DNA from 2 places in the Romboutsia sp. genome. Region 2 is predicted to be linked to the other one. Evidence: riboswitches for the same ligand, from Rfam matches in the RefSeq annotation. Region 2 holds a riboswitch; the other holds the start of a gene.
The links. Region 2 has a riboswitch for FMN ahead of ribD (bifunctional diaminohydroxyphosphoribosylaminopyrimidine deaminase/5-amino-6-(5-phosphoribosylamino)uracil reductase RibD). Riboswitches for the same ligand answer to the same signal wherever they lie in the genome.

Region 1 (3,434 bases), on a different contig from region 2:
AAATGATGGATTAGTTCACAAATCGCAAATGAGTAAGTCGTTTGTTAAGGATCCTATGACTATAGTTACCGTAGGGGATATAGTGGATGTAAAAGTCATAGAAGTTGACATGAATAAGCAAAGAGTAGCTTTATCAATGAAATTATAAGCTACATTAGGAGGAAAGATATATGATCTTTATAAAAAATGGAACAATAAACACAATAACTAATGGAATAATACAAAATGATATACTTGTAGAAAATGGAAAAATAATAGAAATAGGGAAAAATATTGTAGCACCACTAGATGCTGAAATTATAGATGCGCAGGGGAAATTTGTATTCCCAGGATTTATAGATGCACATACACATTTAGGGTTATGGGAAGATGGTATGGGATTTGAAGGAGCAGATGGAAATGAAGAAACAGATCCAATAACTCCACAATTAAATCCTATAGATGGAATTAATCCAATGGATAATACTTTTAAGGAAGCAGTGCAAGGTGGGATAACATCAGTATGTACTACTCCAGGAAGTGCGAATGTAATGGGCGGACAATGTATAGCTATAAAAACATATGGTAGAAGGATAGATAAAATGATTATAAAAAATCCTGTTGCTTCTAAAATTGCTTTTGGAGAAAATCCAAAAAGCTGTTATGGAAAAGATGAGAAGACACCACAAACTAGAATGGCAATAGCATCTCTTTTAAGAGAAAATCTTAAAAAAGCAGAAGAATACTTAGAAGAAATAGAATTATATATGGAACATGAAGATAACGACAAACCAGAATATGATATCAGAATGGAAAGTTTATTACCAGTATTAAAAGGAGAAATACCTTTTAAAGTTCATGCACATAGGGCAGATGATATATTCACAGCAATAAGAATTGCAAAAGAATTTGACATAAAACTTACCTTAGATCATTGTACAGAAGGCCATCTTATAGTAGAAGAATTAGTTGAAGAAGGATATCCTGTAGTAGTAGGGCCGTCATTATCAGAAAGATCTAAAATAGAACTAAGAAATTTAACTTTTGATACAGCCGGCATACTTTCTAACGCAGGAGTTAATGTATCATTAATGACAGACCATCCTGTAATACCAGTGCAATATTTACCGATGTGTGCAGGAATAGCAGTAAAACATGGTATGCAAAAAAATAAAGCATTTGAATCTATAACTATAAATCCTGCTAAAATTTTAGGAATAGAAGATAGAGTTGGTTCTATAGAAGTTGGAAAAGATGCAGATATAGTTATTTGGGATGGATGTCCATTAGAAATTCAAAGTAATGTATTATTTACAATAATAAATGGTAAAATAGTTTATAAAAAATAATTAAGGGCGCATACAAAGTAATTATAAAATTTAAATAAGTAGTTGATTTTATATGAAAAATTGAATATTATATAAATATAACAAGGAAAATTAAATAGCACGATAGGTCTTCGGGGCAGGGTGTGATTCCCTACCGGCGGTATAGCCCGCGAGCTACATTTGTAGCATGATTTGGTGAAATTCCAAAGCCGACAGTATAGTCTGGATGAGAGAAGAAGCAAATTTTTTGCATTGTCTATTAATATATATAAAAAGTGTATATTATATAACTTGTACTCAAAAAATAAGCTCGAAGATGATCTCTTCGAGCTTTTATTTTTCCTAATAATAAAATTAGGAGGTTGTATTTTATGCAAGGAACAATTAAAACAAACAAGGTGTTTACAACATCTACTTTAGTAAAGGTAGGGATATTAGGAGCAATAGGATATATACTAATGTTTATATCTGCTCCACTACCAATGTTATTTCCAGAGTTCTTAAAAATAGATATATCGGATTTAACAGCATTATTAGGAGGAATAGCATTAGGACCAATAGCAGGAATTACAATAGAGTTTCTTAAAAACTTACTTCAATTTTTAACTGGAATGTCAACAACAGGAGGAGTCGGAGAACTTGCTAACTTTTTAATAGGTGGCTCATTTGTATGGGTAGTTTCTTATATATACTCTAAGAAAAGAGAAATGTCAGGGATTGTAATAGGGCTTATATCTGGAATTATAGTTATGACTATAGTAGGTTGCATAACTAACTATTTTATAATACTTCCATTCTATAGTACTATAATGCCGATTGAAGTAGTTATTGGAATGGGCGCAGCTATAAATCCTGTAATAGTTGATAAAATTACATTTGTTATATGGATAATAGCACCATTTAATTTATTAAAGGCAGCGATAATGTCTGTACTAACATTACCAATATATAAAAGAACAGAGAAAATTTTAAATAAAGTAAAATAATATAAAAATACCGAATACAAATTGTAGTTGAATTTGTATTCGGTATTTTTAAGTTTACAATGATTTTTTTAAGTGTATTTAAAGTTAGAAGTATTTCCAATAAACTATTATACTGATGATTGCAGAGACAATAGTATATAATAAAGAAATTGTAAAAGGAATATTAAAATAAAATTTCATAAAATACCCATCTGAGCGTGAATCTTTATTAAATAGATGCCTAAGTCCAAAATCTGATATACGAGTTGTAAGACCACCTTCACTAGAAAAAAAGCCGATAATAAGTGTTGATATTAGACCGGTCATAAATGATAATTCTAAAAATGATAGTTTTAAGAATTTAGATAAGGAAAAATTTAGAATTAATAGTATTAAAAGAGATAAGAAAATAGAAATGAATTTTTTCAATGTAAGACCTCCTATATAATATTTATAATTAATATATATGCTAAATTATAAGACTTAGATAACGTAGAATTAATAAATATATATTGGTGCATATGTTAAAAAGCACTTACTTTTTAAAAGTAAGTGCTTAGGGGGAGTAAAGAATATTTAATGTTTTGGGGGAGTAAATATCCTTGATATTTTAATTATGGTCTATATATGAAAATAATATACATATATAATCTAAAAAATTATTTATAATAAATTATAAAACCTTTAAGATATTAGTTTGTTATAATATAATAGATTCTAGTTGATAATTATAATGTGAATAAAGTATTTGATTAAAGATAATGGAGAAAAACTATGATTAATATATATTTAGAAGATGAAAGCAAAACAAAAGAACTTGGATATAAACTAGGAAAACTTTTAACGCCAGGTAGTGTTATATGTTTAGTAGGGGATTTAGGTGCGGGCAAAACTACAATGACTCAAAGCTTAGCACAAGCTTTAGAAGTTGATGACTATATAACTAGTCCCACTTTTACTATAGTAAATGAATATGAAGGTAAAATACCACTATATCATTTTGATGTATATAGAATAGGTAGCAGTGATGAAATGCATGATATTGGATATGATGAATATATAAACGGTGAAGGTGTATGTATAATTGAATGGGCAAATTTAATAGAAGACATACTTCCAGAGGAATATTTACATATAGAGTTAAGATATAAAGATATGTCTA
Region 2 (3,434 bases):
ATAAATGGTAAAATATGTTACAATAACAATAGTATGCAGGCAATAAATAAGAAATGGAGATTAGACAATTTAAGAATCCTAAGTTATTAGTAGCAAGAATAAAAAATTTATTAAAGGTATTGATTTAACATATTGCTTTTAAAATTTCATATATTCAAATACTGTATCTGTAAGTTCTATAGCTATATCAGAGGTAGTATCATCTACATCTAATAGTGGATTTAACTCTACCAAATCCATAGACTTAATTAAACCAGATGAAGCTAACTTTGATAAGAATTCTTTAGATTCTTCAACTGTAAACCCGTCATCCACTCTAGTACCTGTTCCAGGTACATATTTAGCGTCAATAAAGTCTAAATCAAAGCTTAGATGAAAAGCATCTATGTTTGATTTTCTAGCTTTACTTAATATATCATTTACAATAGAATCTATACCATTACGCCTTATATTATCAGGAGTATAAGCATTTATTTTAGTATTTTTTATTAAATTTATCTCACCATCATCTAAATCGCGTCCACCTATATGAAATACATTTTCTTCCTTTACCTTTATTCCATCAAAATATGTATTTACAAACTTTTTATCACCATATCCAATTGAAGAGGCTAAGGGCATTCCATGGACATTTTTAGAATCTGATGATTGAGGGGTATTTAAATCTCCATGTGCATCAAACCAAATTACACCTATGTTTTTGTGGAATCTACTTGCACCAGCTATACTTCCCATCCCAATAGAGTGATCACCACCTAGTATAAAAGCAAATGAGTTAGCTTTTAAAGTAGTGTAAGTAGCATGTGCTAAATTCGTATTAGTTTGTAAAATAGCTTTAGAATATTTCATATTATTGTCAAATGAAAATTTATCTTTTTCATCAACTGAATCAATACATATCTCTCCTAAATCATAAACTTTGTGATTATGTTTCTTTATAACTTCAATAATATTTTTTTCTCTCAGTTTTTTTGGCCCAAACTGAGGTCCATCTTTATCGCACCCATAAAAAGTAGGAACACCTATAACACTTATAAACATATTAAATCCCCCATTTAGTAAAAATATAGTATTATAATTTATGGTAGCATAGCTTGAAAACGTTGTCAACGAGTCGGCAGCCTATTATTATTAAAAAATTAAATAGATATATATATTTTAAATAAGAAAATACATTAACCATAAATTTCATATATATAAATCTCTAAATAGGATAAAAACTATGCTAACAACGGTATAGATGGACTTGAAATATTATACGCAATGTGTTTTGATTTGTAAGCATGTACTTTAAAACATATAAATTTATAAAATATATTGACAAACTATAAATAGAAGAAGTATTATATAATTATAAAACTTAATAAATCTTCAGGGCAGGGTGAAATTCCCTACCGGCGGTAAAGCCCGCGAGCCTTAATGGCTGATTCGGTGAAATTCCGAAGCCGACAGTAAAGTCTGGATGAAAGAAGATAATATAAAAATATAGTGATGTAAGGTTACATGGAATACCTATATTTGATTGATATGCTCTGGAATATTTTATATTTCAGAGCTTTTTTAATTAAATGTATTTATTAATGTTACTTAGATTATATTTAAATACCAAAACCCTGAGTTATTTTACTTAGGGTTTTCATTTTATATAAAAAAACTAAAAGAAGGGAGGTTTTAAGGTGGAAGAAGTTTATATGAACTTAGCACTTGAATTAGCTAAAAAGGGGAAAGGCAGAGTTAATCCAAATCCTATGGTAGGAGCAGTTATTGTAAAGAATGGCCAAATAATAGGTAAGGGATATCATGAGGAATATGGGCAAAGTCATGCAGAGGTAAATGCTTTAAATAGTATAACAGAAGATGCAGAGGGAGCAACTATGTATGTAACATTAGAACCTTGTTCTCACTTTGGCAAAACACCTCCTTGTGTAGATAAAATAATAGAAAGTAAAATAGTAAAGGTTGTCATAGCCTCACTTGACCCAAATCCTTTAGTAGCAGGAACTGGAGTAGAGAAACTTATAGATGCAGGCATTAAAGTTGTAGTAGGCGTTTTAGATGAAGAAAATAAGAAGTTAAATGAAGTATTTATGAAATATATAGTAAGTAAAAAGCCTTTTGTAGTTATGAAATCAGCAATGTCTCTAGATGGAAAAATAGCAACTAGAACAGGTGAGTCAAAATGGATAAGTAGTGAAAAATCTAGAAAAGAAGTTCATAAGTTAAGAAATGAGCTTATGGGAATTTTAGTTGGAGTAAATACTATAATTAAAGATGATCCAGAATTAACTTGTAGATTAGAAAATGGTAAAAATCCAATAAGAATAATAGTAGATAGTAATTTTAGAATTCCATTAGATTCAAAAGTGATAAAGGATATAAATAAAGCTAGAACTATTATAGTAACTACTGAAAAAGCTGAAAAATGCATTATTAAAGAGTTAGAAATCAAGGGGGTAGAGGTAATAATAGCTAAGCTAAAAGATAAAAGGGTAGATTTACAAGATATGATGGTGAAGTTAGGAGAACTAAAAATAGATAGTATCTTATTAGAAGGTGGATCTACATTAAATTTCTCAGCACTAAAGCAAAATGTAGTTGATAAGATACAAGTATACATTGCACCAAAGTTAATTGGAGGAGATAATTCAAAAACTCCTATAGGTGGAATGGGAATAGATTCTTTGCAAGATGCTTTTAGGATTAAGGATATGATTTTAAAAACTATAGGAGAAGACATCTTGATTGAAGGTTACTTTGAAGGGAGTGAAAAAGAAAAATGTTTACAGGTATAGTTGAGGAAATAGGTAGCATTGAAGGAATTAAAAATGGAGACAAGTCATCAAAACTTACAATCAGAGGAAGTAAGGTTTTAGATAAAACTAAGCTAGGGGACAGTATTTGTACAAATGGAGTATGTTTAACGGTAACTAATATACATTCAAATAGCTTTGAGGCAGATGTTATGGCAGAAACTCTTAGAAAAAGTAATTTAGGCAAATTAAAAATTGAAAGCAAAGTAAACTTAGAAAGAGCATTAAGTCTTGAAACTAGGCTAGGGGGGCATATAGTTAGTGGGCACATTGATGGAGTAGGTCAGATAGTATCCTTAGTCAAAGAAGACAATGCAACTTGGGTAACTATAAAAACATCATCTGATGTATTAAGATACATTATTTACAAAGGTTCTGTTGCAATAGATGGAATAAGTTTAACAGTAGCTTATGTAGATGATGAAACATTCAAAGTATCAATAATTCCACATACTCTAGAAAAAACTATTTTATTTACTAAAGTAGTAGGAGAAAGTGTAAATATAGAATGCGATATGATAGGCAAATATGTAGAGAAACTTTTAGGATTAGGCAATAAACAGGAAAAATCTAAAAGTAGTTCAATAAGTGAAGATTTCCTTAAAGCAAATGGATTTTTCTAGA

Region 1: linked by a shared signal. The riboswitch ahead of AC11VW_RS01615 (ECF transporter S component) and the one ahead of ribD (bifunctional diaminohydroxyphosphoribosylaminopyrimidine deaminase/5-amino-6-(5-phosphoribosylamino)uracil reductase RibD) in region 2 are both predicted to bind FMN.

Annotation. Positions count from the first base shown of each region.
Region 1 is NZ_JBXKIW010000016.1:3,957-7,390, forward strand. It holds gene AC11VW_RS01605 (Tex family protein) at 1-148, shown strand, start outside; gene AC11VW_RS01610 (amidohydrolase) at 171-1,328, shown strand; FMN riboswitch at 1,431-1,549, shown strand; gene AC11VW_RS01615 (ECF transporter S component) at 1,679-2,293, shown strand; gene tsaE (tRNA (adenosine(37)-N6)-threonylcarbamoyltransferase complex ATPase subunit type 1 TsaE) at 3,047-3,434, shown strand, end outside.
Region 2 is NZ_JBXKIW010000060.1:4,170-7,603, forward strand. It holds gene rocF (arginase) at 139-1,041, opposite strand; FMN riboswitch at 1,364-1,478, shown strand; gene ribD (bifunctional diaminohydroxyphosphoribosylaminopyrimidine deaminase/5-amino-6-(5-phosphoribosylamino)uracil reductase RibD) at 1,677-2,792, shown strand; gene AC11VW_RS09605 (riboflavin synthase) at 2,777-3,433, shown strand.